3 regions of the Delftia sp. PX-1 genome follow, and region 2 is predicted to be linked to each of the others. Evidence: predicted binding sites of a transcription regulator. Region 2 holds the regulator's gene; each other region holds the start of a gene.
The links. Region 2 encodes FNR, which switches genes on or off when oxygen is low (the NO sensors DNR and NnrR bind a similar motif). Its sites were predicted from a motif close to TTGATNNNNATCAA; they were not measured.
Positions count from the first base shown of each region.

Region 1: ACN20X_RS19110 (COX15/CtaA family protein) is a predicted target of FNR. The motif match lies at 7,021-7,034, and genes of this name have one in related genera.
Region 3: ACN20X_RS05145 (DASS family sodium-coupled anion symporter) is a predicted target of FNR. The motif match lies at 7,251-7,264, and genes of this name have one in related genera.

Region 1 is NZ_CP184763.1:4,157,887-4,167,866, forward strand. Features, by position in the region: gene cyoB (cytochrome o ubiquinol oxidase subunit I) at 1-759, shown strand, start outside; gene cyoC (cytochrome o ubiquinol oxidase subunit III) at 752-1,384, shown strand; gene cyoD (cytochrome o ubiquinol oxidase subunit IV) at 1,385-1,819, shown strand; gene ACN20X_RS19090 (SURF1 family protein) at 1,891-2,604, shown strand; gene ACN20X_RS19095 (ATP-binding protein) at 2,718-4,019, shown strand; gene ACN20X_RS19100 (response regulator transcription factor) at 4,049-4,585, shown strand; gene cyoE (heme o synthase) at 4,658-5,563, opposite strand; gene ACN20X_RS19110 (COX15/CtaA family protein) at 5,560-6,750, opposite strand; gene ACN20X_RS19115 (hypothetical protein) at 7,273-7,494, shown strand; gene ACN20X_RS19120 (hypothetical protein) at 7,695-7,877, shown strand; gene ACN20X_RS19125 (hypothetical protein) at 7,874-8,122, shown strand; gene ACN20X_RS19130 (hypothetical protein) at 8,222-8,503, shown strand; partial or broken gene ACN20X_RS19135 (class I SAM-dependent methyltransferase) at 8,540-9,327, opposite strand.
Region 2 is NZ_CP184763.1:2,750,459-2,760,438, reverse strand. Features, by position in the region: gene ACN20X_RS12780 (HD-GYP domain-containing protein) at 1-285, opposite strand, end outside; gene ACN20X_RS12775 (sulfite exporter TauE/SafE family protein) at 459-1,184, opposite strand; gene hemN (oxygen-independent coproporphyrinogen III oxidase) at 1,190-2,572, opposite strand; gene fnr (fumarate/nitrate reduction transcriptional regulator Fnr) at 2,734-3,453, shown strand; gene ACN20X_RS12760 (hypothetical protein) at 3,535-3,822, opposite strand; gene ACN20X_RS12755 (FixH family protein) at 4,004-4,318, opposite strand; gene ccoG (cytochrome c oxidase accessory protein CcoG) at 4,376-5,830, opposite strand; gene ccoP (cytochrome-c oxidase, cbb3-type subunit III) at 5,908-6,825, opposite strand; gene ACN20X_RS12740 (cbb3-type cytochrome oxidase subunit 3) at 6,853-6,990, opposite strand; gene ccoO (cytochrome-c oxidase, cbb3-type subunit II) at 7,002-7,634, opposite strand; gene ccoN (cytochrome-c oxidase, cbb3-type subunit I) at 7,654-9,090, opposite strand; gene ccoS (cbb3-type cytochrome oxidase assembly protein CcoS) at 9,154-9,291, opposite strand; gene ACN20X_RS12720 (heavy metal translocating P-type ATPase) at 9,294-9,980, opposite strand, start outside.
Region 3 is NZ_CP184763.1:1,095,603-1,105,582, reverse strand. Features, by position in the region: gene ACN20X_RS05175 (ABC transporter permease) at 1-561, shown strand, start outside; gene ACN20X_RS05170 (ABC transporter permease) at 558-1,514, shown strand; gene ACN20X_RS05165 (dipeptide ABC transporter ATP-binding protein) at 1,511-3,202, shown strand; gene ACN20X_RS05160 (putative FMN-dependent luciferase-like monooxygenase) at 3,183-4,295, shown strand; gene ACN20X_RS05155 (CMD domain protein) at 4,292-4,987, shown strand; gene ACN20X_RS05150 (alkylhydroperoxidase domain protein) at 4,984-5,571, shown strand; gene ACN20X_RS05145 (DASS family sodium-coupled anion symporter) at 5,584-7,089, opposite strand; gene ACN20X_RS05140 (hypothetical protein) at 7,384-7,701, shown strand; tRNA gene ACN20X_RS05135 (tRNA-Met) at 7,784-7,860, opposite strand; gene rplQ (50S ribosomal protein L17) at 7,882-8,274, opposite strand; gene ACN20X_RS05125 (DNA-directed RNA polymerase subunit alpha) at 8,461-9,459, opposite strand; gene rpsD (30S ribosomal protein S4) at 9,572-9,980, opposite strand, start outside.

The DNA of each region.
Region 1 (9,980 bases), 1.4 Mb from region 2:
GCCGACTTCGTGCTGCACAACAGCCTGTTCCTGATCGCCCACTTCCACAACGTGATCATCGGCGGCGTGGTGTTCGGCGTGTTCGCCGGCATCAACTTCTGGTTCCCCAAGGCCTTCGGCTACAAGCTCGACGAGTTCTGGGGCAAGTGCTCGTTCTGGTTCTGGCTGGTCGGCTTCTGGGTGGCCTTCACGCCGCTGTACGTGCTGGGCCTGATGGGTGTGACGCGCCGCGCCAACCACTTCGAGGACCCCTCGCTGCAGATCTGGTTCATCATCGCCGCCTGCGGCGCAGGCCTGGTGGCCCTGGGCATCGGCAGCTTCCTGATGCAGCTCGTGGTCAGCTACTTCAAGCGCGACCAGCTGCGTGACGAAACCGGCGATCCATGGGAAGGCCGCACGCTGGAGTGGGCCACATCCTCGCCCCCGCCCCAGTACAACTTCGCCTTCACGCCCGTGGTGCATGAGATCGATGCCTGGTGGGATATGAAGAAGCACGGCTACCAGCGTCCGCTGACCGGCTTCAAGCCCGTGCACATGCCCGCCAACACCGGCGCCGGTGTCGTGATCGCTGCGCTGTCCACGGTCTTCGGCTTCGCGATGATCTGGCACATGTGGCCCCTGGCCATCGTGTCCTTCGCCGCCACCGTGCTGGCGTCGATCATCCACACGTTCAACTACAAGCGCGACTACTACATCCCCGCCGCGGAAGTCGCGGCCACGGAAGAACTGCGCACACAACAGCTGGCACGTCATGTCTGATATCCGTTACACCGCAGGCGGCGCTGCCGCCCTGGCCCCGCGTGAGTACCACCTCGCCGAGGAGCCCCATCCCGAAAACGGCACCGCTCTGGGCTTCTGGCTCTACCTGATGAGCGACTGCCTGATCTTTGCAGCGCTGTTCGCCACCTATGGCGTGCTGGGCCGCAACTACGCTGCAGGCCCCACGGGCGCCCAGCTGTTCGACCTGCCCCTGGTGGCGATGAACACGGCCTTCCTGCTGCTGTCGTCCATCACCTTCGGCTTCGCCATGCTGCAAAAGCAGCAGGGCAAGCTGGGCGGCACGCAGATGTGGCTGGCCATCACCGGCCTGTTCGGCCTGTGCTTCCTGGGCCTGGAACTCTATGAGTTCTCCCACCTGCTGCACGAGGGCGCTGGCCCTCAGCGCAGCGCCTTCCTGTCCTCGTTCTTCACGCTGGTGGGCACCCACGGCCTGCACGTGACCTTCGGCCTGATCTGGCTGGTCACGCTGATGATCCAGATCAACAAGCACGGCCTGACGCACGAGAACAACCGCCGCCTGATGTGCCTGTCGATGTTCTGGCACTTCTTGGACGTGGTCTGGATCGGCGTCTTCACTTTTGTTTATCTGATGGGGGTGCTGTAAATGGCTGCACACGACATCCACGCCGGCCACGGTCACCACGACCATCACGGCCATGACGACCACCACCACGATGCCGGCCCGCACAGCACGTTCTCGGGCTACATGTGGGGCTTCGTGCTCTCGATCATCCTGACGGCCATTCCGTTCTGGCTGGTGATGGGCAACATCATCTCGGACCGCTCGACGGCCGTGATGGTGCTCGGCGGCTTCGCCGTGGTGCAGATCCTGGTCCACATGGTCTTCTTCCTGCACATGAACGGCAAGATCGAAGGCGGCTGGACCCTGCTGTCCACCATCTTCACCGTGGTCTTCGTGGCCATCGGCATCGCAGGCACGCTGTGGGTCATGTTCCACATGAACACCAACATGATGCCCCAGCACACCATGCCGGCCGATCCTGCGGCGCAGACGGCACCGGCCGTGGTCACGCCTTGACCGCATCCGGAAACTCCGGGCCCTCCAGCCGCGCAGGCGCATCGCGCCGGCGCGGCCCACTCGCTCAGGCGATGCTCATCTCGGTGGGCATCGCCTTGTTTTTGGGCTTCATCTTCCTGGGCAGCTGGCAGGTGCAGCGCCGCGCCTGGAAGCTGGATCTCATAGAGCGCGTGGAGCAGCGCGTGCACGCCGCGCCCGCTGCCCTGCCCCCGCCCGCCGAATGGCCGCAGATCACGGCCGCCGACCATGAATACCGCGCTGTGCAGGCCAGCGGCCAATGGCTGACAGGCAAGACCGTGCTGACCCAGGCCGTGACCGAGCTGGGAGCAGGCTTCTGGGTGCTGATGCCGCTGCAGCTGGACGATGGCAGCCAGGTGCTGGTCAACCGGGGCTTCATCCCCACGGAGCAGCGCGCACGCTGGCAGGCGCAGCCCGGGCAGGCATCCCAGGACCAAGTGACGGTGTCCGGCCTGCTGCGCATCAGCGAGCCGCGCGGCGGTTTTCTGCGCGAGAACGATCCTGCTCAGCAGCGCTGGTTCTCGCGCGATGTGGCGGCCATTGCACAGGCCCAGGGCCTTGGCAAGGCAGCGCCCTATTTCATCGACGCCGGCCTGCCCGGCCAGCCCGTGGCGGACGGCACCTGGCCGCGCCCGGGCATGACCGTGATCCGCTTTCCCAACAGCCACCTGGTCTACGCACTGACCTGGTACGGATTGGCGCTGATGGTGGTCGGTGCCGCCTGGCTGGTCAGGCGCAATGACCGGCAGCCGGCCGACAAGCCATAGAACCGCCTTGCGCAGGCAATGGGGCCATCGATGACATCGGTGGCCCTTTTTCTTCAGTCCTCTACAAGACCCTGCCGCGCCACGGCTGCCTGCGGTAGCGCACAATCGCCCGCGTGAATTCGCCTTCAGAGTCCCTGTTCCGCGTCGAGCGCACCACCGAACGCCAGAACATGCAGCTGCTGATACAGCTGCGCTGGTTTGCCGTGGTCGGGCAGGTGATCACCATCTCCCTGGTGCATTACGGCTTCGGCATCAACCTGCCGCTGCCGGCCATGGCCCTGGTGCTGATGGCCAGTGTGTTCACCAACCTCGGCTACATCTACTGGTACCGCAGCCACCGCCGCCAGATCTCAGCGCGCAACCTGTTCCTGGCCCTGCTGGCCGACGTGCTCGCCCTGGCCATACAGCTGTATCTGAGCGGCGGCGCCAGCAATCCCTTCATCTACCTGTTCCTGCTGCAGGGCATTCTGGGCGCCGTGCTGCTCAGGCCCGTGCACGCCTGGATCATCGTCGCCAGCACATCGCTGTGCACCCTGGTGCTGGCCATCGTGCACTGGCCCTTGCCCATTGGCGCGGCGGGGCCGGACGGGCTGCCCGGCCTGTACGTGAGCGGCATCCTGATCAGCTTCGGGCTGACCACGGTGCTGCTGGTGGTCTTCCTGCGCCGCATCGTCTCCAACCTGCGACGGCGCGACGCGCGGCTGGCCAACATGCGCCAGCGCGCCAGCGAGGAAGAGCACATCGTGCGCATGGGCCTGCTGGCCACGGGCGCGGCGCACGAGCTGGGCACGCCGCTGTCGACCATGTCCGTCATCCTGGGCGACTGGCAGCGCATGCCCGTCATCACGCAAGATCCCGATCTGCTCGCCGACCTGCAGGAGATGCAGCAGCAGCTGCTGCGCTGCAAATCCATCGTCTCCAGCGTGCTCATGTCCGCCGGCGAAACCCGCGCCGACGCGCCCCAGGCCACGACCTTGCATGCCTTCATGGATGGAGTGGTCGCCCAATGGCAGTCACGCCATGCGGTGGAGCGTTTCGACTATGTCCAGGCCGAAGAGGACTTCCCCATTCTTTCGGATACCGCGTTGCAGCAAATGGTTTGCAATGTGCTCGACAATGCCGCCGAGGCATCTCCCGGCCATGTGGCGCTGCACCTGTCCGTGCGCACCGGCATGCTGTGCATAACCGTGCGCGACAAGGGTCCCGGCTTTGCACCTGCCGTGCTGGAGCAGCTGGGCCAGCGCCATATCTCCACCAAGACGGAGCGCCCGGGCCGCGGACTGGGCCTGTTCCTGGTGCTCAACGTGGCGCGCTCGCTGGGCGGACGCGTTCAGGTGAGGAACACCCCGCCCAGGGGCAGCGAGGTGGAGATCCGCCTGCCCCTGTCATCGATTGCCATTGAACCCGGCGCCTGAAGCGGCGCCCACAGGAACCCGAATCGCCCATGGACAGCTCCCGCCTCCTGCTGCTGGTTGAAGACGATGCAACGTTTGCACGCACGCTGACGCGATCGTTCGAGCGGCGCGGCTACCGCGTGCTGCAGGCCGCCAGCGCCGAGGAAGTGCGCGAGCTGCTGCAGACGCATTCGCCGCAATACGCCGTCATGGACCTCAAGCTGGCCGGCAATGCCTCGGGCCTGAGCTGCGTGCAGATGCTGCACCAGCACAACCCCGAGGCGCTGATCGTCGTGCTCACCGGCTATGCCAGCATTGCCACGGCCGTGGAGGCCGTCAAGCTCGGCGCCTGCCACTACCTGGCCAAGCCGTCCAACACCGACGACATCGAGGCCGCCTTCGGCCGCCTCGAAGGCCGCACCGACGTGGAGCTGTCGCGCAACCCCACTTCCATTAAGACACTGGAGTGGGAACACATCCACGAAACCCTGGCCGAGAGCGACTTCAACATCTCCGAGGCCGCACGCCGCCTGGGCATGCACCGGCGCACGCTGGCGCGCAAGCTGGAAAAGCGGCAGATCAAGTAAGACGGCAGGCACCAAGACAAACCGGGCCTCAAGGGCCCGGTTTGTCATTGCGCGGCCATGGCCCTCAGGCCATCAGCCCAGCCAGAGGTAGTGATCGATCAGCAGTGCCAGGAACAGCACACTCAGATGCACCAGCGAGAAGCGGAAAGTCCTGCGCGACAGCTCGTCCGAGTAATTGCGCCACAGCGCGAAGGCATAGCCGCAAAAGCCCACGCTCAGCACCACGGCCACCACCAGGTACAGCCAGGAGCTCATGCCGTACATGAAGGGCAGCATGCAGGCTGCGAACAGGATCACCGTGTACAGCAGGATCTGCAGCCGCGTGTACTCGCTGCCATGCGTGACGGGCAGCATCGGCAGGCCCGACTGGCGGTAGTCCTCCACGCGGTACAGCGCCAGCGCCCAGAAATGCGGAGGCGTCCACAGGAAGATGATGAGAAACAGGATCAGCGCCTCGGGTCCGACCTGGCCCGTCATCGCGGCCCAGCCCAGCACGGGCGGCATGGCGCCGGAGGCGCCGCCGATCACGATGTTCTGCGGCGTGGCGGGCTTGAGGATCACCGTGTAGATCACGGCATAGCCCACGAAGGTGGCCAGCGTCAGCCACATGGTCAGCGGATTGGTGCACAGCAGCAGCACCAGCGCACCCAGCGTGCACAGGATGGCCGAGAAGGCCAGGGCCTGCTGGCTGGTCAGCTCCCCGCGCGCCGTGGGCCGCCAGGAGGTGCGCTTCATGCGCGCATCGATATGGCGCTCCACCAGGCAGTTGAAGGCCGCTGCGGCGCCCGCCACCAGCCAGATGCCCAGGCAGGCCAGCGCCATGTGCAGCCACTGGTCGGCGTTGGGCCAGCCCGGCACGGCCAGCACCATGCCGATCAGCGCGCAGAACACGATCAACTGCACCACGCGGGGCTTGGTCAGGGCATAGAACTGCGTCCAGCGTGAGGACTCGACACTCAGGGAAGCTTGTTTACTCATGCAATCTCTCCACGGGCAACCGGCAACCCGGCCCGCAGCGTGCCCGGGCGACTGGCCGCCAGGCACCAAACAATCACGGTCACCAGCGCGGCTGCGCCACCCGTATGCAGCACTGCAGCCACCAGCGGCCAGTCCAGCACCACGTTCGACAGGCCTGTCAGCACCTGCAACACCAAAAACCCAGCCAGCACGCGGCGCTGCGGCGCCAGGGCAGGCGCCTCGCCCAACCGCCACCACAGCCCGGCAAGCGCGGCCACCACCACATAGGCCGCAAGGCGGTGCAGATAGTGGATGGCCGTGAGGCCCGCAAGGCTGATGTTGCTGCCGTCCTGCAGCAGGCCCAGCGGACGCCAGATCTGCAGCGCCTGCGAAAAATCCATGGCCGGCCACCAACTGCCCTGGCAGGTCGGAAAACTGCTGCAGGCCAGCACCGCATAGTTGGTGCTGACCCAGCCACCCAGTGCCACCTGCAGCACCAGCAAGCCCAGGCCCAGCCACAGCAGAGCACGCAGGCCCGGGGAAATCACCGTTGCCTGCTGCTGGCGAGCCGCCCGGCTCAGCCCCACGGCGGGCACGCACAGCAAGGCCAGCAGGCCCGTGCCGCCCAGCAGGTGCAGGGTCACGATGGCCGGAAACAGCTTCATGGTCACGGTCCAGGCGCCAAAGGCACCCTGCAGGCAGACCCAGAACAGCGCCAGCGTGGGCCACCAGGGGCTCATGGCCCCCCGCCGTGCGCCTTCCACGCCTTGGGCGCCACCCGCCCTGCCCTGGCGGCGCGCACGCCGCCAGGCCATGATGGTCATGGCGATGATGAGCACGCCCACGGTGGTGGCCAGATAGCGGTGGACCATCTCTATCCATGCCTTGCCATGCGTCACCGGCCCGGTGGGCATGGCGGCCTGCGCCTCGGCAATCTGCGCGCGGGCGCCCATGGGGCTGGCGCTGCCATAGCAGCCCGGCCAGTCAGGGCAGCCCAGGCCGGAATCGGTCAAACGCGTAAAGGCGCCGAACAGCACCAGGTCGAAAGTCAGGAACAGCGTCAGCACCGACAGTGCCTGCAGCCGCTTGAGCGAGCCACCGTTGCGGTTGCGCAGCCACACCCAGGCCAAGGGTCCCAGCGCCAGCAACAGGCCCAGCAGCATCAGCTCCAGAACGGGGGCCAGATCGTACAGCGCCTGCTCGTTCACCTCCGCCCTCCGCAGCGCAGCGTCCACCGGACGGAACTGACCCCAGGCAAGCCGCAAGGCAATGCCACAGGCGCATCCGGTTGGCGACAGCAGAACTTCATAAATGAGAGCAATTTGACGAGAAGGCTCAGCCCCATGCGCGAGATTGGATCGCAGGCCGGGCCCACAGAGAATCAGGACATGCACCCAGATACAGGCTGCGGGACGGCGCCCCATGCACAAGGCCCGCCAAGCGGGCCCGGTCGCTGCAACTTTCAGAGCAGCATGTCTTTGATATGAAACAATTCTACTTGCCTGCGCACCACTCAAGCGCCCAAGCGCGCAGTGCCCCTAGACCGCAGCCAGCTTCTTTTGGCCGGCGTGATGCGGCTTGGGCCGGGCGCACACGAATTTGCGCAGGGTGCCACCCGAGGCATCGGTGGCCCGGCTTTGCACAACTGCTCAGATTCGCTCAGACTCAGACGCCCAGCGTTCCTTAGATTGACGCTTTCACTTGGGGACCGGCAACCGCCGGGTGAGGCCATGATTGCAGGACGCTCGTGGACTGTGCTTGATGGGCGCGGACACGAAATCGGGCGTGTCGAAGGCGATGAATTCGTCCGGTGCGGGACCAGGCTCATCTACCGCATCGATGGGCCGGCGCTGTACTCCATGGACGGCTCGGCCAGACTGATGGGCTTTATCGAAGGGACCGAGGTCAGAACCCGGCAGGGGCGGATCTTTCTCAAATTCCTCGCGCATTGAACTGCGCTGCTCTGATCTGCGCAGCACCGTGCGCATGCAGCGGCAAGCTTTCGGCCCCCTTCTGCGCCAGCCGATGACAATCTATATCAATTCATTCATAGCCAGTCGCTAAGACGCACAGATAATTGCCGGCATTCGTGTGAATTGTGAGAAGGGACCGGGCCACGTGCCCCGCCCTTCGCATGCTGGAGGATTGGCAGATGAGCGCCCCGGAAATGGAGGCCATACAGGAGCGGCTGAAGAAGCTGCGGGCCGACGAGGCGCAGGTAGCCGAGCAGCTGGAACGGCTGCAGACCCAGAAGGCTGCGCTGGAGCACAGGCAAGCCATGATTCAGGGTGCCTTGGAGGTGCTGGAAGAGATGCGGCAGGAGCTGGAGCCATGAACCGCGGCAAGCCCGGTTCGTCCCCGTCCTCGTTACCGCCCGCCACTGCCCTGCCAACAACCCAGGACTGGTTGGAAAGAATTGCAGCCCTGGATGCCACGGAGCCGCCGCCTACCCCACCTCGTCCGCGCAACACCCGCAAAGCAGCGCGCCGCAAGGCGGTCACCATCGTGGCAAGGCTGGTGCTGCTGGTGCTGCTGGCCATCGCCCTGGCCGTGGCGGCGCAATTGATGTGGGTCAAGTAGCTGCCTGCGGTATACCCTCGCATCCTGGCGAAGTTCCCATATTGTTTGCATGCTCACTTGCGCCTAGCATGGAGGCACACTCAACGCAGTGGAGGTGTCATGGCCGATCCCGAAGAACCGCTGGAAATACGCTCAGAACGCTGGCAGTCGCTGAAGGGGCTGGACATCGCCTCCGTGGATCTGGGCCCCATCTGCGTGGTGCTCTTGCTGACGTTGATCTGCATGGCCGTGATGCTGCTGCTGGCCAAGTCCGGCGCCGAGCAGGTGCGGCAGGCCCAGCCATCGCCCCAGGCCAAAGGCCCTGCTCCCCGACCGCAACCGGCGCAGCCCGTGGCAGAACCCGCCCAGCAACAGACCTGGATACCGGCCTTGCGCACCTGAGCGCGGCAAGGCCGGTCCAGGCCGTAGGTAGCGCGTTCAGACCTTCATCGAACGTGTCGCAATGAAGGTCGGCACGAACTTCTCGATCACAAAACGGGCGTGGGGCTGCCAGTCCTCGTGGAAGCCCGTCAGCACAAGCCCCGCATCCAACTGCCCCCCGATCTGATCGGCCAGCGTATGGCCGAACACCAGGGCCTCGTTGCGCTCGCGCTTGGCCGCAATCGCCTCGGGCGGCAAATCTGCCACATCGGAATACGGCAGGCGCCATGCGGGCCGCACGAGTCCTTGCTCGCGCAATGCAGGATCACGGTCCTCCACGAAGACCACCGGATTCCAGAAGCTGGACAGAAGACGCCCGCCCGTCGTCAGCACCCGCGCGCATTCACGCCATACGGGCCGCACATCGGGCACGTAGAGGTTGGAGATGGGGTGAAAGATCACATCAAAGCTGGCGTCTGCAAAGACCCCCAGATCGCGCATATCGCCCTGCACGCAGGTCAGCGCAAGGCCTTCGCGCTCGGCCACGTGCCGGTCCTGCGCAAGCTGGCCGGCTGAGGCGTCGAAGACGGTGACCTGGGCGCCCGCCGCAGCAAGAATGGGCGCCTGCTGGCCGCCGCCGCTGGCAAGGCAGAGGATGCGCAGGCCGCGTACATCATCCAGCCAGCCGGCAGGCAAGGGGCCTGGCGTGAGCCGCGCCTGCCAGCTTCCGGCGCGGGCCCGTGCTATTTCGGCGCTGTCGACCGGGCGCGACCAGTCGCAGGACTTGGCAGCCTGCTGGTTCCAGGCGGCCGTGTTTGGGTAAGGATATCGATGGATTCCGTCATGGGCACTCTTTCAAAAATTCCGAAAGGAGGCCGCACGGCGACGCCGGGTTGCGTTCAGGAAACGCAGAGCAATCAACGAACAGGCAGGAGGTGACGCAGGCGTCCGCCGTCGGCCGGCAAAGGGCTTCGGGGGATTGGTCGGACGAAGGTCCGAAGGCGTCACAGGTTCATGTCAGGCTCGCAATGGTCGCAGGGATGGGAGCAAAAATTCTAGGGCTGCCCGAAGCACGCTGTCAAACAGCTGCGGCGCCTTCCCCACACGGTCATGCAAAAGTCACAACCGTGAGACGGCCTGGCTGTAAGTTGAACACGCACCCTCGATGGCGCCGGCTTCTGCTGCGCCTTGGCGCGCCCGCTGACGACCGCCTTTTCCAACCCGGCGCCCAATGGATACCGAGGAGCAACACTTTGAAGGAGAGCTATGCGTAGTCCCAAGAAAGGCAGAGAGCCGATCCGGCTCCTGGACCTGGCCCCCGCCGTCTTCTGCATGCAGTGCGAACAGGAAAAGCCCGCCACAGGCGCCCGCCAATTCCATGCGTGGCACGTGTGCAGCGATTGCTCGCAGAAGCTGGCCCGACTCCCCACGGCGCAAGCACCGACGGCGCACCCTGCGCACTGAGGCAAGCGATTCCCCAAAACGACAGCCCGCCAAA
Region 2 (9,980 bases):
ATTGCAGTCCTCCAGCCGGCCGCGCCAGTTGGGCACAGACAGCAGCAGCGGCGCTGCGGGTGAGGGTTCCTCGGCGGGCTCGGCTGCAGCGGCCGCCACAGCGGGCAGCGGCTGCGGCGGCGGAGTGCGCACCTCGGCCGGCCAGGCGTCGCTTTTGTGCGGAACGCAGCGCACCGCCTCCAGGCCCAGGGATTTCAGGGTCTGGATCTGTGCGCTGGAGGTGATCTTGAAGCTGCTGACCGGAAAGGGATGGTTTAGCCATCCAACATCGAGCTGGACAAACATGCCCGGACGGAGGTCTCGGATATCGATGAGGACGGAATGGTTCACGCGCGGCAACGGCCCCGAGGCTGAAGGAATCGGCAAATGTAAGCCGATGATTCGGGCATTATCTCCAGTTCTGAGGGCCTTGCAGGCAATCCGCGACCCTCAGGACCAAGTCTGTCCCCCGCTGTTGTTCATCGGCACCAGAGACTGGGCTTGTAGATCAGGTCCATCCACAGCGCCCACACGGCCACGCCCACCAGCATCAGGCCGGCCAGCCGCGTGCCCCATTCGGCACGCAAGCCGTTCAGGCGCTGGCGGCCCAGCCGCCACAGCCAGGGGCCGGCCACCAGCCACAGCCCGCTGCCCACGCCAAAGGCCGCCATGGCCGATGCGCCCTGCAAGGGGCCACCGCTGAGCGCGGCGACCAGCACGGCCGAATACAGCAGTCCGCAGGGCATAAGCGCCCAGGCATAGCCCGCCGCCAGCGTGCCGCCAGGGGCGGACACCCAGGGCTGCACGCGCCGCCAGGCGGCGCGGCCCGCAGACTCCAGCCAGGCGGGCTGGCGGGCCTGCACCATCATGGCCAGGCCCCAGGCCATCACGGCGACATGGGTCAGCGTCCAGAACGGCTGCAGCGCCGTGGTCTGGCTGGTGAGCCAGGACAGGCTTTCCATGGCCAGCGCCGAGGCAGCGCCCAGGCTGGCATAGCCGGCCAGCCGCCCGCTATGGAACAGCGCCGTGCGCAGCCACAGCCGGCTTTGCAGTCCATGGACGGCGACCACCTGCCCACCACCCTGTACCGTGCCCTGCCCCGCCCCGCCCGTGACCACGCCGCAGGGCGCGGCGCACATGGCAAGGCAATGGGGCCCGCCGACGAGCCCCATGATCAAAGCGGTCCAGAGCAGCGACAACAGCATGGGGCCTAGATGATCCTCGAAAACCGCGCCCGGTTCTTGTCGGCCTGCAGATATCGGTCAAACAGCATGGCCACGCCACGCACGAAGTACCAGCCCATGGGTGTGACCTGGAATCCCTCGTCGCTGATCTGCACCAGCCCCTTGGCCTGCAGGTCCTGAAGCGCCGCCAGCTCGGGGGCGAAGTACTCGCGAAAGCCCAGCAGCCAGGCCTGCTCCATGGGCTCGAACAGCACGGCGCCCTGGCACATGATGGCCATGATGACGGCGCGCCGCACCAGATCATCGCGCGACAGTGCCAGGCCGCGCACCACGGGCAGGTGGCCGGCGTCGATGGCGTCGTAGTACTCCTCCAGCGTCTTGGCGTTCTGGCTGTAGCTGGCCCCCACCTTGCCGATGGCCGACACGCCCAGCGCAATCAGGTCGCAGTCGGGCTGGGTGCTGTAGCCCTGGAAGTTGCGATGCAGCCGGCCCTGGCGCTTGGCCACGGCCAGCGCGTCCTCGGGCAAGGCGAAGTGGTCCATGCCCACGTAGACATAGCCGCCGTCCATGAAGGCCGCGATGGAGCGCGAGAGCATGGCCAGCTTGTCGGCGCCCTGGGGCAGGTCCTCGGCCGCGATGCGCCGCTGCGGCTTGAAGCGCTCGGGCAGGTGGGCATAGGCATAGAGCGCGATGCGGTCGGGCCGCAGCGCATTGACCTGGGCCAGCGTGCGCTCGAAGGACTCGGGCGTCTGCTTGGGCAGGCCGTAGATCAGGTCCACGTTGATGGAGGCAAAGCCCAGCTGCCGTGCCGCTGCCACCAGCGCGAACACCTGCTCGGCCGGCTGCACGCGGTGCACGGCGATCTGCACCTGTTCGTCGAAGTCCTGCACGCCGAAGCTCAGGCGGTTGAAGCCCAGCTCCTTGAGCACGGCCAGGCGTTCGACACTGACGGTGCGCGGATCGACCTCGATGGAGTATTCGCCGCCCGGCTCCAGCTTGAAATGCTCGCGCAGCAGGGCCATCAGCGTGCGCAGCTCATCGTCCGAGAAGAAGGTGGGCGTGCCGCCGCCCAGGTGCAACTGGCTGACGGCCTGGCCCTTGCCGCAATGGGCCGTGTGCAAGGCCATCTCGCGCGCCAGGTAGTCCAGGTAGACGGCAGCGCGATCGTGGTGGCGCGTCACGATCTTGTTGCAGGCGCAGTAGTAGCACAGCGACTCGCAGAACGGCACATGCACATACAGCGACAAAGGCATGGCCCGCGCTGCGGTACTCGATTTGCGGTGCTCAAGTGCCAGGATATAGTCTTCAGCACCGAAAGCCTCCACGAAACGATCGGCCGTGGGGAACGAGGTGTATCGGGGCCCCGGTACGTCGAAGCGACGCAGCAGCTCTGGGGTGACAGCGGTCATGGGTTTTTTCCTCTAATGTCGTCCACTGTGCCGCAGCCCATTGGCCGCGTCCTTGACTCATATCAAGAGTTGTTCGCGGCAGTGCTGCGACAATTTGATCCAACTCATCGCCATCCACGAGGTCACCGCCGGCGCACTGCTGCGCCGCTGATGTTTACTCCATGAACCTTCAGACCATCAAAGCATCCTGTTCCAATTGCAACCTGCGCGAGCTGTGCATGCCCATGGGCCTGGATGCCGAGCAGATGCAGCGCATCGACGACATCGTGGCCACGCGCCGCAAGGTCAAGCGCGGCGGCCTGCTGTTTCGCAACGGTGAGTCCTTCACCTCGCTGTACGCCATCCGCACGGGCTTCTTCAAGACCTGCGTGGCCACCGAGGACGGGCGCGACCAGGTCACGGGCTTTCAGATGGCCGGCGAGATCATCGGCCTGGATGGCATCGTCAACGACCACCACACCTGCGATGCGGTCGCGCTGGAAGACGCCGAGGTCTGCGTCATGCCCTTCGACAAGCTGGAGGACCTGTCGCGCGAGGTCACGGCCCTGCAAAACCATGTGCACAAGGTCATGAGCCGCGAGATCGTGCGCGAGCATGGCGTGATGCTGCTGCTGGGCAGCATGCGTGCCGAGGAGCGGCTGGCCGCCTTCGTGCTCAACCTGGTGCAGCGCCTTCACGCCCGGGGCTTTTCCAAGTCGGAACTGGTGCTGCGCATGACACGCGAGGAAATCGGCAGCTACCTGGGCCTGAAGCTGGAGACGGTGAGCCGCACCTTCTCGAAGTTTGCCGAGGAAAACATCATCGAGGTGCGCCAGCGCCATCTGCGCATCCTGGACACGGACGCGCTCAAGCGCATCGTCAACAGCCAGCAGTGCCAGTGAGGCCGCAAGGCCCCGCCCCCCGGCAATGAACAAGGCCCGCGATCGCGGGCCTTGTTCATTGCCATTGCAGTGCACGCGGGTTCAATCGCGCCCCAGGCCCTGCATGGCCAGATTTGGGTCCGGCTCGGAGACCACGCCGTCGTTGAGATCGTGCGTGGAGCGTCCCAGCATGGTGGTCATGAGGCTGGACAGCATGGTCACGCCCCAGAAGGCGAAGAAGGCCAGCGTGTAGATTCCCTGCCGCGACCAGCCCAGGTCGCCGAGCCAGTGCAGCTCCAGCGGGTCCACGAAGGCGAATACCAGCATCTCCATCACGGCGGCGGCCAGAAAGGCCGGCCAGGCAATCCACATCCAGCGTTGGGCCAACATCAGCGATCTCCTTGAGCTGTCGAGGGGTGGCTTTCATTGTGCGCGCCGCCCTCGCACCGTGCCAAGCCCTGCGCACCCTGCACTGCCTGTAGGAAACCCTTGGCCCTCGCGCATGCTGGAGATGCCATCCACCATGCAAAAAGGCCGCGACTGCGGCCTTGTGCACGGTATTTTCCTGCGTTCAGCGGTCCGTGGGATGGTCCTGCGCGGGCGTGGCCGCGTGGTTGCGGCCGGTGACCGCGGGCGCCAGGCTCTTGGGCACTTCGCGCACGCCATCGGCACGCTCGTTGATGGTGATGCCATTGCGGTAATAGTCAGGATCGATCACGGGATCGGCGCCATTGATCGCAATGACGGCCGTGACCACGCCGGCCACCACGACGGCGGCCGGGCCGGCCACCACGAGCCAGACATGGGCGAACTTCCACCAGGGCTTGCCGGCGTCCGGATGCGAAGGGGCCGTGGCGGGCGCGGAGACTGCGGGACTGGAAGACATGGATAACCTCTTTCTTTCAAACAGCCGGCGCAGCCTGGGCGGCGCCGGCCAGACATATCACCGGGGCACCAGGAAGACGGCCTTTTCGGACGCGCGTCCCGCGCCTGAATGCACGGCATCGATATCGAAGAATACGGTGTGCGAGCCCGGCTCGGCGGAACCGTAGGGAATCTGCAGCCGCGCCGCAATGCCGCGCGTCTCGGCCGGGCCGACCTCGACCTCCTGCTCGGACGCCAGCTCCAGCCCGTCGAGGCCATGGGCGCTGATGCGGTAGCGCTGGGCCTGCTCGGTGGCATTCATGATCTGCAGGCGGTAGACATTTTCCAGCTTGCCGCCCGCGACGATGCGCGACAGCGACGCCCGGTCGCGTATCACGTCGACCTTGACCGACTGGCGCAGCGCCAGGCTCACGATCATGGCCATGCTCAGGCCGATCAGCACGGCCGAGTAGACCAGCACGCGCGGACGGAAGATGCGGCGCAGCACCTGGGCCCGCCGCCACAGGCCGGCCATGGCGTTCTGCGTGGTCAGCCGGATGAGGCCGCGCGGATACTCCATCTTGTCCATGATGGAATTGCAGGCGTCTATGCACAGACCGCAGCCTATGCATTCGTACTGCAGGCCGTTGCGGATGTCGATGCCCACGGGGCAGACCTGCACGCACATCTTGCAGTCGATACAGTCGCCCAGGCCCTGGGCCTTGTAGTCCACCTTCTTGGTGCGAGGCGCGCGCGGCTCGCCCCGGCCCGTGTCGTAGCTGACGATCATGGTGTCGCGGTCGAACATGGCGCTCTGAAAGCGCGCATAGGGGCACATGTACTTGCAGACCTGCTCGCGCATGTAGCCGGCGTTGCCATAGGTGGCGAAGCCGTAGAACAGCACCCAGAAGACCTGCCAGCTGCCCTGCAGCGCCAGCAGCTCGCCGCCCAGCTCGCGGATGGGCACGAAGTAGCCCACGAAGGTGAAGCCGGTCCACAGGGCAATGGCAATCCACAGCAACTGCTTGAGCGACTTCTTCCAGAGCTTTTCAAAGGTCCAGCCGTTCTTGTCCAGGCGCATGCGCGCGCTGCGGTCGCCCTCGACCTTGCGCTCCACCCACATGAAGATTTCGGTGTAGACCGTCTGCGGGCAGGAAAAGCCGCACCACAGGCGACCGGCCACGGCCGTGAACAGGAACAGCGCCAGCGCCGAGATGATCAGCAGGCCCGCCAGGTAGATGAAATCCTGCGGGTACAGCACCAGCCCGAACAGGTAAAAGCGCCGCGCACCCAGGTCGAACAGCACCATCTGGCGCTGCCCCCATTCCAGCCAGGGCAGGCCATAGAAAACCAGTTGGGTGAGAAACACCAGAGCCCATCGCCAGCGTGCGAAGACACCGCTGATGGAGCGCGGGTAGACCTTCTTCTCGGACTCGAACATCGACACCAGCTGGCCCGGGTCCGGGTCGGCAGGCGTGATCGGAATGACTTTGCGGGGAGGCTTCCCGGCATCATCCCCGTTCTCGGGCTTCATGGTGGGTTCCTTGGTTTTTTGGAATATCTGAAAACTCAAAAGGCAAAAAGGCGGCGCCGCAGCGCCGCCCCCTGTCCTTATTGACGGACTGCGCCGTCTTTGTGCGACATGCCCCAGACATAGGAGGCAAGCACCGCGATCTGCGCCTCGGTCAGCTTGTCCTTCTGGGCAGGCATCTCGTTGTGCTTGCCGTTGTTGATCATGGCCGTGATGGCGGCCTCGCCCCAGCCGTGCAGCCAGATGTCATCGGTCAGGTTGGGCGCGCCCAGGGCCTGGTTGCCCTTGCCGTCCATGCCATGGCAGGCGGCGCAGGCCGTGAACTTGGACTTGCCCAGCGAAGCCTTGAGCGAGTCGTGCGGGCTGCCCGACAGGCTCAGCACATAGTGCGAGAGGTTGCGCACATCATCGGGCGTGCCGACGGCAGCGGCCATGGGCGGCATGATGCCGATGCGGCCCGCCGTGATGGTTTCCCTGATCTTGTCGGGCGTGCCGCCATGCAGCCAGTCGCCATCGGTCAGGTTGGGGAAGCTCTTGCCGCCGCGTGCATCCGAGCCGTGGCACTGCGCGCAGTTGTTCATGAACAGGCGCTCGCCGATGGCCATGGCCTGGGGGTCCTTGGCCATGTCTTCGGTGCTCATGCTCGTGAACTTGGCGTACAGCGGCTCCAGGTCCGCGCGGGCCTTGGCCATCTCGTTTTCATAGGCGCCCAGCTGCGTCCAGCCCAGCTTGCCCGCGAACGAGCCCAGGCCCGGATAGGCCGCCAGGTAGGCGAAGCCGAACACCGAGGTGATGATGAACAGCCACATCCACCACTTGGGCATGGGGTTGTTCAGCTCGCGCAGGTCCTCGTCCCAGACGTGGCCCGTGGTGTTGTCGGCCGAGGGGACCACCTTCTTGCGTGCGGTGAGATACAGCAGCAGCAGGCAGCCGATGATGCCGCCCAGCGTGATCGCCGTGACATAGATCGACCAGAAGTTGTTTACGAAATCGCTCATGGGAAGTTCTCGTTCTGGTGGAGGGACTCAGTCTTGCTCGAACGGCAGCTGGGCGGCCTCTTCGAAACGGGCCTGGTTGCGGCGGGCGAACGCCCACCACCAGATACCGATGAAGCAGGCCAGAGAGGCCAGCGTGGCCACGATGCGCATGGTGGTGATGTCCATGTCGCTCTCCTTTACTTGACCGAACGGCCCAGCACCTGCAGGTAGGCGATGACGGCGTCCATTTCCGTCTTGCCCTTGACCTGCTCGGCGGCGCCGCTGATTTCCTCGTCGCTGTAGGGCACGCCCACCTTGCGCAGCGCGCTCATGTGCTGGGCGACCACGGTGTCATCCACCTTGTTCTTCTCCAGCCAGGAGTAGGCAGGCATATTGGACTCGGGCACCACGTCGCGCGGGTTGTTCAGGTGGATGCGGTGCCATTCGTCGCTGTACTTGCCGCCCACGCGGTGCAGGTCGGGACCCGTGCGCTTGGAACCCCATTGGAAGGGGTGGTCGTAGACGAACTCGCCCGCCACCGAGTAGTGGCCGTAGCGCATGGTCTCGGCGCGGAAGGGGCGGATCATCTGCGAGTGGCAGTTGTAGCAGCCCTCGCGCAGATAGACGTCGCGGCCCATCAGCTGCAGCGGCGTGTAGGGCTTGAGGCCCGCCACCGCTTCCGTGGTCGACTTCTGGAAGAACAGCGGAACGATTTCCACCAGGCCGCCGACGGCGACCACCAGCAGGGTCAGCACGATCAGCAGGAAATTGTTGGTTTCCACCTTCTCGTGGGAAAAGCTCTTGGGAGCGCTATGGTTGTGATCGGACATGAGTAATGCTCCTAGACGCTCAGGCGTGGGCCACGACGGCAGGCACGGCCACCTTCACGGAACGGCCGGAGATCGCGGTCTTCCAGGTGTTCCACAGCATGACCAGCATGCCGCCCAGGTACAGCAGGCCACCGGCCACGCGGATCACGTAGAACGGATAGCTGGCCTTGACGCTTTCGACGAAGGTGTAGGTCAGCGTGCCATCGGGATTGACGGCGCGCCACATCAGGCCCTGCATCACACCGGCGATCCACATCGCGGCGATGTACAGCACGATGCCGATGGTGGCCATCCAGAAGTGCAGTTCGATGGCGCCCACCGAGTGCATCTTGGTCTTGCCGAACAGGCGCGGGATCAGGTAGTACAGCGAGCCCATGGTGATCAGGCCCACCCAGCCGAGGGCGCCCGAGTGAACGTGGCCCACGGTCCAGTCCGTGTAGTGCGACAGCGCGTTGACGGTCTTGATGGACATCATCGGACCCTCGAACGTGGACATGCCGTAGAACGACAGCGACACGATCAGGAAGCGCAGGATGGGATCGTCGCGCAGCTTGTGCCATGCGCCCGACAGCGTCATCACGCCGTTGATCATGCCGCCCCAGCTGGGAGCCAGCAGGATCAGCGAGAACACCATGCCCACGGACTGCGTCCAGTCGGGCAGCGCGGTGTAGTGCAGGTGGTGAGGACCCGCCCACATGTAGGTGAAGATCAGCGCCCAGAAGTGGACGATGGACAGGCGGTAGCTGTAGACCGGACGGCCAGCCTGCTTGGGAATGAAGTAATACATCATGCCCAGGAAGCCTGCGGTCAGGAAGAAGCCCACGGCGTTATGGCCGTACCACCACTGCACCATGGCGTCCTGCACGCCGGCGTAAGCCGAGTAGCTCTTCATCCAGCCGGCCGGAATGGCCGCGCTGTTGACGATGTGCAGCAGCGCCACGGCGATGATGAAGGCGCCGAAGAACCAGTTGGCCACATAGATGTGACGGACCTTGCGGATGCCGATGGTTCCGAAGAACACGATGGCATACGAGACCCAGGTCACGGCGATCAGCAGGTCGATCGGCCACTCCAGCTCGGCGTACTCCTTGCCCTGTGTGTAGCCCAGCGGCAGGCTGATCGCGGCGGCGAGAATGACGATCTGCCAGCCCCAGAAGGTCAGGCTGGCCAGCTTGGGCATGAACAGCCGCGTCTGGCAGGTGCGCTGCACCACGTAGTAGCTGGTTGCGAACAGCGCCGATCCGCCAAAGGCAAAGATCACGGCGTTCGTGTGCAGCGGACGCAGGCGTCCGTAGCTCAGCCATGGAATGCCGAAGTTGAGTTCCGGCCAGGCCAGCTGCGAGGCGATCAACACCCCGACAGCCATGCCCACCACTCCCCAGACGACGGCCATGATAGAGAACTGCCTTACGACGGTATCGTCGTAATAGACAGCGTTGTTATTTGAACTATCCATCGTGCACCCCTTAGATTGCTATCAAAGTGTTACTTTCTTCGCTGTCGGGCGTGTTGACCCACGTCAATCGTCCCGAAGAATGCGTTCGCCCTCTTGTTCCACGCTCTCGAATTGCCCGCGATAGACGGCCCACCACAGGGCCGCGAGGATGGCGAGCACAAGCACCACCGACAGCGGGATCAGTAAATAGAGAATGTCCATAGTCAGAACCTCCCCACCGTTGCGGTGGAGCCCGTCGGCATGGTGACGGACGCTGCGGGCGCAGCAGGCGTGCCCGTGTGATTCGTCAAGGCCAGTGGAAGGCTGCGCGCAAGGCGCGCGGCGTTGAGCACCACCAGCAGCGAACTCAGTGCCATTCCCAGGCCGGCCACCCAGGCAGGCATGAAGCCCGCCAGGGCCAGTGGAATCGACACCGCGTTGTAAGCGGCAGCCCAGGCCATGTTCTGGCGCACCACCTGCAGTGTGCGGCGCGACAACAGACATGCCTGGAGCACCAGTTCCAGGCTGTCGCCCAGAACAACGAAATCTGCGCGCGATTGTGCCAGCGGCACTGCTCTACCAAAAGCAAAAGAGACATGCGCTCCAGCTAAAACTGGGCCGTCGTTGAGGCCGTCGCCCACCATGGCCACATGGTGGCCGGCTGCCTGCGCCTGCTGCAGCCGCTCCAGCTTGTCCTGCGGGCTGCAGCCGCCGTGGGCCTGGGTGATGCCCACGCGCGCCGCCATGGCGCGTGCGGCGTCCTCGCGGTCGCCGGACAGCAGCATCACGGCGATGCCCTGCTTCCCGAGCGCCTGCACGACGGCGGCGGCTTCGGGCCGCACGTCCTCGCTGAGTACAAAGCGCGCCAGCGTATGCCAGCCCTGTTCGGTCTGCTCGGCCAGCAACACGCC
Region 3 (9,980 bases), 1.7 Mb from region 2:
GCCTGGCTGCGCAACGCGCTGTATTCGCTGCCTTCGGTCTTTGTCTCGGTGCCCGTGTTCTGGCTGGGGATCATGCTGATCCAGGTGGTGTCGTTCCGCCTGGGCTGGATCGCCGTGATCAATCCCGGCCCCTGGGAAGGACTGGTGCTGCCCACGCTGACCCTGGCCGTGCCGATCTCGGCGCCGCTGGCCCAGGTGCTGCTGCGCAATATCGACGCCGTGCTGGCCCAGCCCTTCGTGGCCGTGGCGCGGGCCAAGGGCGCCTCGCGCCGCTGGGTGCTGCTGCGCCATGTGGCACGCAATGCCCTGCTGCCCACGCTGACCATTGCCGGCGTGCTGTTCGGCGAGCTGCTGGCCGGCGCCGTGGTGACGGAGGCCGTGTTCGGCCTCAACGGCCTGGGCACGCTGACCCAGCAGGCCGTGGGCAACCAGGACACGGCCGTGCTCCAGGCCGTGGTGGTCGTCTCGGCCGCCGCCTTCGTACTCATCAACCTCGCCGTGGACCTGCTGTACCCGCTGCTTGATCCGCGCCTGCGCCATTCCGTGGAGAACCGGCCATGAACACTGCCGTCTCAAGCGCTCTTTCCCCGGCCCTGGATGCCCAGGCCGCGCCCGCCACTCCAACTCCCATTCCCACGGCGCTGCCAGCGTCGTCCCTGGCCCCTGCGCCAGCCGCCCCGCGCCGCAGCTTCGCCTTGCCGGCCCGCCTGCAATCCCTGAAACGCCTGCCGCCCACGCTGGCCCTGGCCTGGCTGGTGATTGCCGTGGCCGCGCTGTGGGCGCTGGCGCCCGGCTGGTTCGCCCACCAGAACCCGATCGCGGGCCAGGCCGGCCAGCAGCTGCTGGCGCCCGGCGCCGCGCACTGGCTGGGCACGGACGCGCTGGGGCGCGGCCTGTGGGCGCGCGTGGTGCATGGCGCCGTGCATTCGCTGTCGGGCGCCTTCGTGGCCGTGGGCGTGGGCCTGGCCGTGGGCACGCTGATCGGCCTGCTGGCCGGGGCCACGGGCGGGCGCACGGAAGATGCGCTGATGCGCCTGGTCGATGTGCTGCTGGCCGTGCCTTCGCTGCTGCTGTCGCTGACCATCATCATCGTGCTGGGCTTTGGCACCATCAACGCGGCCATTGCCGTGGGCGTGGTCTCGGTGGCCAGCTTCGCGCGCCTGGTGCGCTCGGAGGTGGTGCGTGTGCGCCGCTCCGACTACGTGGAGGCCGCCTTTGGCAGCGGCGGGCGCTTTGCCGCCGTGCTGTGGCGCCATGTGCTGCCCAATTCGCTGACCTCGGTCATCGCCATGGCGGCGCTGCAGTTCGGCTCGGCGATCCTTGCGATTTCCACGCTGGGTTTTCTGGGCTACGGCGCGCCGCCGCCCACGCCCGAATGGGGGCTGCTGATCGCCGAAGGCCGCAACTACATCGCCACCGCCTGGTGGCTGACCACGGCGCCGGGCCTGATCGTGGTGGCCGTGGTGCTGGCGGCCAACCGCATCGCCACGGCCTTCGCACGGAGGCCTGCATGAGCGCCGCCATCGAGGAACGCATCCACGCCGCACCAGCGGTGGCAACCACCGCCCCCGTGCTCGAAGTGCAGGACCTGGCCGTGGCCTACCGCGATGCCGCAGGCCAGGCACAGCGCGTGGTGCACGGCGTGTCGTTTTCCGTGGCGCCGGGCGAGGTGGTGGCCCTGGTCGGCGAATCGGGCTCGGGCAAGACCACCACGGCCCAGGCCGTGATCGGCCTTTTGGCCGACAACGGCCGGCGCGAGCACGGCAGCATCCGCCTGCAGGGCACCGAGGTCTCGGGCTGGCCGGCCGCACGCTGGAACGCCATCCGCGGCCGCGTGGTCAGCCTGGTGCCGCAAGACCCCACCATGTCGCTGAACCCCGTGCGCACGGTGGGCGACCAGGTGGGCGAGATCCTGCGCATCCACGGACTGCGCGACCGCACGGCCGTGCAGGCGCGCGTGCTGGAGCTGCTGGCCCGCGTGGGGCTGTCCCAGCCCGCGCTGCGCGCACGCCAGTATCCGCACGAACTGTCGGGCGGCATGCGCCAGCGCGTGCTGATCGCCATTGCGATTGCGCTGCGGCCCGCCCTCATCATTGCCGACGAGCCCACCAGCGCGCTGGACGTGACCGTGCAGCGGCGCATCCTGGACCTGATCGACGCGCTGCGCCGCGAGACCGGCACGGCCGTGCTGCTGGTCACGCATGACCTGGGCGTGGCGGCCGACCGCTCGCACCGCCTGGTCGTCATGCAGGGCGGCCGCATCCAGGAGCAGGGCCCCACGCTGGAGCTGCTGCGCAATCCGCAAAGCGCCTATACGCGGCGGCTGCTGGCCGATGCGCCTTCGCTGGCGCCCGCACCGCGCCGCACGCCCAGGCCCGCCACCACCGATGACTGGGCCATCGAGGTCGAGGACCTGGTGCACGAGTTCGCGGCCCCCGGCCATGCCTCGGCCCACGGGCGCGGCATCTTCCGCGCCGTGGACGGCGTGTCGCTGCGCGTGCGCCGGGGCAGCACGCATGCCATCGTGGGCGAGTCGGGCTCGGGCAAGACCACCACCATCCGCGCCATCGTGGGCCTGGGCCGGCCCACGGCGGGCCGCATCCGCATCGAAGGCACCGAGGTCACGGGCCTGCGCGGCGAGGCCCTGCGCCAGCTGCGCCGCCGCGTGCAGCTGGTCTACCAGAACCCGTTCAGCTCTCTGGACCCGCGCCAGAGCGTGTTCGACATCATCGAGGAGCCCCTGCTGAACTTCGACCCGCTGCCGGCCGATGAGCGCCGCCGGCGCGTGCACGACATGCTGGAGCGCGTGGGCCTGCCGGCCGCCGTGCTGCAGCGGCGCCCGCATGCGCTGTCGGGCGGCCAGCGCCAGCGCGTGGCGATTGCGCGCGCCCTGGTGCTGCAGCCGCAGGTGCTGGTGCTGGACGAGGCCGTATCGGCCCTGGACGTGACGGTGCAGGCGCAGATCCTGGCCCTGCTCGCCCAGCTGCAGCAGGACCTGGGGCTGACCTATCTCTTCATCTCGCACGACCTTGCCGTGGTGCGCCAGATCGCCGACACGGTATCGGTGCTGCGCGCGGGCCGGGTGGTGGACGCGGGCAGCGTGGAGGAGGTGTTCCAGCGCCCCACCAGCGACTACACACGCGAACTCATGGACGCCATTCCCGGCAAAAGGAGCATTGATTTTGTCCCTCACCCCGCCTGATACCAACCGTGGCCACGGCTCCCGCACCGGCCCGCGCCTGGGCTTCTTCAGCCGCCTGCTCGACGATGTGCCGGCCGGCGAGCGCTACCGCCTGGTGGCCGAGCAGATCGCCCATGCCGAGGCCCAGGGCTTCGACTCGGCCTGGGTAGCCCAGCACCATTTCCATGAAAGCGAGGGCGGCCTGCCCTCGCCCTTCGTCTTCCTGGCCCATGTGGCGGCGCGCACGCGGCGCATCCGCATCGGAACGGGCGTGATCACGCTGCCGCTGGAAAACGCGCTGCGCGTGGCCGAGGATGCGGCCGTGCTGGACCTGCTGACCGGCGGCCGCCTGGAAGTGGGCCTGGGCACGGGCGGCACGGCCGAATCCTTCGAGGCCTTTGGCGTGCAGGGCGCCGAGCGCGGCGCCGTCTTCGCGCGCAACTTCGGTGTGCTGCAGGACGCCTGGGCCGGGCGCGCGCTGGCCGGTGGCGTGCACCTGTACCCGGCCGCGCCGCAGCTGCTGGAGCGCGTCTGGCAGGCCACGTTCTCGGCCGAGGGCGGCGCGCGGGCCGGGGCCAACGGCGACGGCCTGATGCTGTCGCGCACCCAGCCACGGCCCGAAGGTGCGCCGCAGGCCACGCTGTCCGAGATCCAGAACCCCATCATCGACGCCTACCTTGCCCGCCTGCCCGCGGGGCGGGCGCCGCGCATCCTGGGCTCGCGCACGCTGTTCGTGGCCGACCGCCGAGACGATGCGCTGCGCTGGGCCGAGGCCGGCCTGCGCCGCGCGGCCCGGCGCCATGCCGCCCAGCCCTCGCAGTGGGCGGCCCGCGTCGATCCGCAGGCGCCGCTGGCCGATCTCATCGCCGCCTACGACGTGCATGTGGGCACGCCCGACGAGGTCATCGCCTCGCTGCGCGCCGACACGGCGCTGGCGCGCGTGAGCGACATCGTCTTCCAGGTGCATTCCATCGACCCGCCGCACGACGCCATCCTGCGCTCCATCAAGCTGACGGCCGCCCATGTGGCACCAGCCCTGGGCTGGCGCCGTGCAGATCTGCAGGCACCCTCTTCCCTCCCCGCAGCCCGGGCCGGACTGCTGCAAGCCGCATGACCATGAACACCACCGTACAGCCCCGTTTTCCGGACGACGTCATCGACCACCTCGCCGGCATCACCCCCGGCAGCGCCCTGGACCGCGTGCGCCGCCACCGCACCGAGGCGCGCACGCAGGCCCAGCAGAGTTTTGCCGCCCTGTTCACGCCCGCCGAGCCCGTGCCCGGCACGGTCTCGCTGCGCGAGCGGCTGGCCCTGGCCGCCTTCACGGCCGGGCTTCATGGCGAGCCGCGCAGCGCCGCCTTCTATGCGAAGGCGCTGGCGGCCGAAGATGCGGAACTGGCTGCCGCCGTGGCATCCGAAGTCGTGCGGGGCCGTGCACAAAGCCTTCAGCCCGGCAGCGGCCCGCACGGGCCGTACGGCCGCTACCCGGCAGGCCCGCTGAGCCGCGAAGACCAGAGCGGCCCCGCCTATGCCGTGGACCCGGCCCATGCCGCGCTGCTGGGCGCGCGCCTGGCCGCGGCGCTGGCCCATGCGCACCTGCTGGCCTACCACCCGCGCGACGCCAGCGCTGGGGCCCTGCAGGCGCTGCAACAGGCGGGCTGGAGCGAGACGGACATCGTCATCGTGTCCCAGCTGGCGTCCTTCCTGTCCTTCCAGATCCGCGTGGTGGCGGGGCTGCGCGTGCTGGCTGCACGCCCCGCGCCCCCGGCCGCCCATCAACCCACCACCCTGCAAGCCCAGCCATGACCTCAACGAACTCCGCCGCTCCCCAGGTCTTCACCCAGGAACAGCTCGACTGGCTGCCATGGATTGAGCCGCTGGACGAAAGCGAGCTGACCGAACGCCACCGTGCAGGCCTGGTCGATGCCTCACGCGCGCAGTCCCCCTACTTCCGCCTGCTGGCGCGCGACCCCGACACGCTGGGCGCACGCACACGCACCGACAAGGACATCTTCTACAACCCCGACGCCGGCCTGCCGCGTGCCGAGCGGGAGCTGGCCGCTGCGGCCACCTCGCGCGCCAATGGCTGCATCTACTGCGCCTCGGTCCATGCGCGCTTTGCCACGCACTTCTCGCGCCGGGGCGGCGACGTGCAGCGCCTGCTCGACGAGGGTCCGGGCACGGACCTGGGACCGCGCTGGAACGCCATCGTCACGGCGGCCGTGGCGCTGACCCAGACGCCGCCTGCGCTGGAGCCCGCCCACATCGATGCGCTGCGCGCCGCCGGCCTGGACGATGCCGCCATCTCCGATGTGCTGCACGGCACGGCCTTCTTCAACTGGGCCAACCGGCTCATGCTGTCGCTGGGCGAGCCACGGACCACCGCATGAGGGCTTTCGCCCTCACCACAGGCCCAGCAGCTTCCACCAGGCGCTGCCGACCACGGCAAAGACCAGCAGCTCGATCACGCACATGGCCGCGCCCACGCGCCACCAGTTGCCCAGCGTGACATAGCCGCTTCCGAAGATGATGGGCGAAGTGCCGGTGGCGTAGTGGGTCAGCGTCATCATGATGGCCGAGCCGGCCGTCATCATCAGCATGAAGGGCACGACATAGTCGGCCGGAATCAGCTGCGCGCCCACGGTCAGGAAGGCCAGCATCATGGCGCTGATGTGGGCCGTGGTGCTGGCGAACAGGTAATGCGAGAACACGAACACGCCCACCAGGATGGCCGCCACCGGCAGCCAGTCCAGACCGCTGGCGACGATGGCGTTCTTCATGCCCACCGCGAACCAGGACACCACGCCCAGCTTGTTGAGCTGCTCGGCCAGCATGACCAGGGCGCCGAACCACACCAGCGTGTCCCAGGCGCTTTTCTCGGACAGCACGTCATCCCAGTCGATGGTGCCCGTGATGATCAGCACGAACAGGCCCAGGAAGGCGACCACCGTCGGGTCCAGCGTGAAGGCAGGCCCGAACAGCATCTGCGGCACGTTGGCCCACAGCAGCAGCATCAGGCCGAAGGTGCCCAGCATCACGCGCTCCTTGCCCGACAGCGGCCCCATGCGGGCCATCTCGCTGCGCGCGTACTCCACGGCATTGGGCGTGGCCTTGAGTTCGGGAGGCGACAGCAGGTAGATCACCAGCGGCATCAGCAGCAGGCACAGCAGGCCCGGCAGCAGCATGTACAGCGCCCAGGTGGTCCAGCTCAGGTGCAGGGCCTGGCCCGTGGCCTTGGCCACGAAGTCCACCACCAGCGGATTGGGCGCCGTGGCGGTCAGGAACATGGCCGAGGTGATGGGATTGGCGTGGTAGTTGACCAGGGCCAGATAGGTGCCCACCTTGCCCTGCGTACCCTTGGCCGGGTCCGACTCGAAGGCATTGGCGATGGACTTCATGATGGGGTGCACGATACCGCCGCCGCGCGCCGTGTTGCTGGGCGTGAACGGTGCCAGCACCAGCTCGCAGATCGCCAGGCCGTAGCCGATGCCGATGGTCCGCTTGCCCAGCAGCGCGATGAACATCAGTCCGATGCGGTTGCCCAGCCCCGTCTTCTTGAGGCCGCGCGAGATCAGGATGGCCACCACGATCAGCCAGATCAGCGGGCTGGAAAAGCTGCTCAGCGCATCGGTGACTGCGCCCTTGGACGAGCCAGACGTGACCTGGGACAGCGAGACGATCACGATGGCCATCAAGGCCATCACGCCAATGGGCATGACCTTGAGGATGATGGCCACGATGGTGGTCAGGAAAATGGCCACCAGCTGCCAGGCCTTGGGCGTCAGCCCCTCGGGCACGGGCACCAGCAGCAGCCCGAACAGCACGGCGGTGGCGATCAGCGCCGGCACCAGCCGGAACGGCACGGCCGACTTGAAGTAGCGGAACAGCGAGGCAATCTTCTCGAGCATGTGGATCCTTTGCGTTGCCGGAGCGGCGCCGAGAGAGCATGGCCTGCCGGGAGCAAAAGCCCACCAGCCTGCACGGGCACTGGCGGCCGCGCCGCATGACTGACATCATGATGCAGTGCAGCATGAGCCCGGCTTCCAGCGGGCGCCTGCGCCACCGAAGTTTGACAGGCATCAAGGCCGGGCCAGTAAACCTGGCGACCCAGGCCACCGAGCCCCGCTCACATGACAGCATCCCCAGACCGGGTGCCTTTCGCCCCGGTGTACCCATGCAGTGAAAAAAGGAGAAAAGCCGACATGCCAGCCAACCGATTCTTGCCCGAGGAATGGGAATGCCGGCTCCAGGAGATCGACCTGGAGATCGCCCGCCACGCCGTCATCTGCAAGATCCCGCTGCTGCAGGCCGGCGTGGTGGAGCGCGTGCTGGCCGATGACGCCAGCGTCTGCGGCGGCGACCACGAGGCCGCTTTCAAGACCCTGCGCGGCCTCTTGTACATGCACTACACCGAGCTGCTGCACATCAGCGAGGTGCTCAGCCCCGATGCCGCCCAGGAAATCGCCCACCGCGTGCGCCTGCGGCTGGGCCAGCGCATCGGCAACCAGCTGGGCGGCTGATGCCGGGCTGTCTGCCTGGCCTTTGCCCTGGCGCGAGGGCATGAAAAAAGGGCTACGACAGTTGTCGTAGCCCTTTTCAATTTGGTTGCGCGAGAAGGATTTGAACCTCCGACCTTTGGGTTATGAGCCCAACGAGCTACCAGACTGCTCCATCGCGCGGTATTCCAAAATTATAGCAGATTATTCAGCTGCCTTGGCTTCGGCGGCGCCTTCTTCAGCGCGCTCGACCAGTTCCACGAAGGCCATGGGGGCGTTGTCGCCCACGCGGAAGCCCATCTTCAGGATACGGGTGTAGCCACCAGGACGCTTTGCGAAGCGGGGGCCCAGCTCGTTGAAGAGCTTGGTCACGCTGTCGCGGTCGCGCAGGCGGTCGAATGCCAGACGGCGGTTGGCAACGGTGTCGACCTTGGCCAGGGTGATCATGGGCTCGATCACGCGGCGCAGTTCCTTGGCCTTGGGAACGGTGGTCTTGATGGCTTCGTGCTCGATGAGCGAATTCATCATGTTCTTCAGCATCGCCAGGCGGTGCGAAGAGGTGCGATTGAGTTTGCGGAGGCCGTGACCGTGACGCATGGTGCTTTATTCCTAAAATATGTAATTAGGGCTTGCGCAAACAAGGATGCAAGCCTGGACCCGTTACCGGATCTGCAGCTTGCCTCAACCGAATTTGCGCAAGTTGTTGATTAATTCGGGCAGCCGTATCAGGTACTGCCCGAGGCACTGAGGCTCTCCAAAAAGGAGAGCCAGCAATTATAGTGCTTAGCGCTTTTCCAGGCCAGCAGGCGGCCAGTTCTCCAGCTTCATGCCCAGCGTCAGACCGCGGGAAGCCAGGACTTCCTTGATCTCGTTGAGCGACTTGCGACCCAGGTTGGGGGTCTTGAGCAGCTCGTTTTCGGTACGCTGGATCAGGTCGCCGATGTAGTAGATGTTCTCTGCCTTGAGGCAGTTGGCCGAACGCACGGTGAGTTCCAGCTCGTCCACGGGACGCAGCAAGATGGGATCAAAGGCGGTTGCGGCACCACGGCCACCGGCCGGAGCATCGAAGACGCTGGCGATATCGCCGCCGTCCAGCTGAGCGAACACGGCGAGCTGTTCCACCAGGATCTTGGCGGAGGCGCGCACGGCGTCCTCGGCAGTGATCGCACCATTGGTTTCGATCTCCACCACCAGCTTGTCGAGGTCGGTGCGTTGTTCAACGCGGGCCGATTCGACGGCGTAGCTCACGCGCTTGACGGGCGAGAACGAAGCGTCCAGCACGATACGGCCGATCGACTTCGTGGACTCGTCGCCATAGCGGCGCACATTGCCGGGCACATAGCCGCGGCCCTTCTCGACCTTGATCTGCATGTCCAGCTTGCCGCCTTGCGACAGGTTGGCGATGACATGATCAGGGTTGATGATTTCCACGTCGTGGGGCGTCTGGATGTCGCGCGCCGTCACGACGCCTTCGCCATCCTTGCGCAGGGAGAGCGTGACCTCGTCGCGGTTGTGCAGCTTGAACACCACACCCTTGAGGTTCAGCAGGATGTTGACCACATCTTCCTGGACACCGTCAATGGACGAGTACTCGTGCAACACACCAGCAATCGTCACTTCCGTCGCTGCGTAACCCACCATGGACGAGAGCAGGACACGGCGCAGGGCATTGCCCAGCGTATGGCCGTAGCCACGCTCAAACGGCTCCAGAACAACTTTGGCGCGATTGTGGCCAAGCTGCTCGACATTGATCGTCTTGGGCTTCAGCAAATTGGTTTGCATGCAGACTTCCTCTCAATACCCCCGGCTCGTTACACCGGTAAGGCTGGTGAAGCACCCCAGCGCGATGCCTCGCGGCTGGGGGACGGTTTTACAGAAATGTCGCTGCGCGGAATTAACGCGAGTACAACTCAACGATCAGGGATTCGTTGATGTCTGCACCGAACTCGTCGCGGTCAGGCGACTTCTTGAACGTGCCTTCAGCCTTGTCGGCCGACACTTCCACCCATGCGGGGAAACCGACTTGACCAGCCAGTTGCAGGGCTTCGACGATGCGGGCCTGCTTCTTGGACTTTTCACGCACGGCGACCACGTCACCCACCTTCACCATGTAGGAAGGGATGTTGACGGATTGGCCGTTGACCGTGATGGCCTTGTGCGACACCAGCTGACGCGCTTCCGAGCGGGTCGAGCCGAAGCCCATGCGGTACACCACGTTGTCCAGACGCGACTCCAGCAGCGACAGCAGATTGGCACCGGTGTTGCCCTTCTTCTTGTCGGCGGCTTCGAAGTAGCGGCGGAAT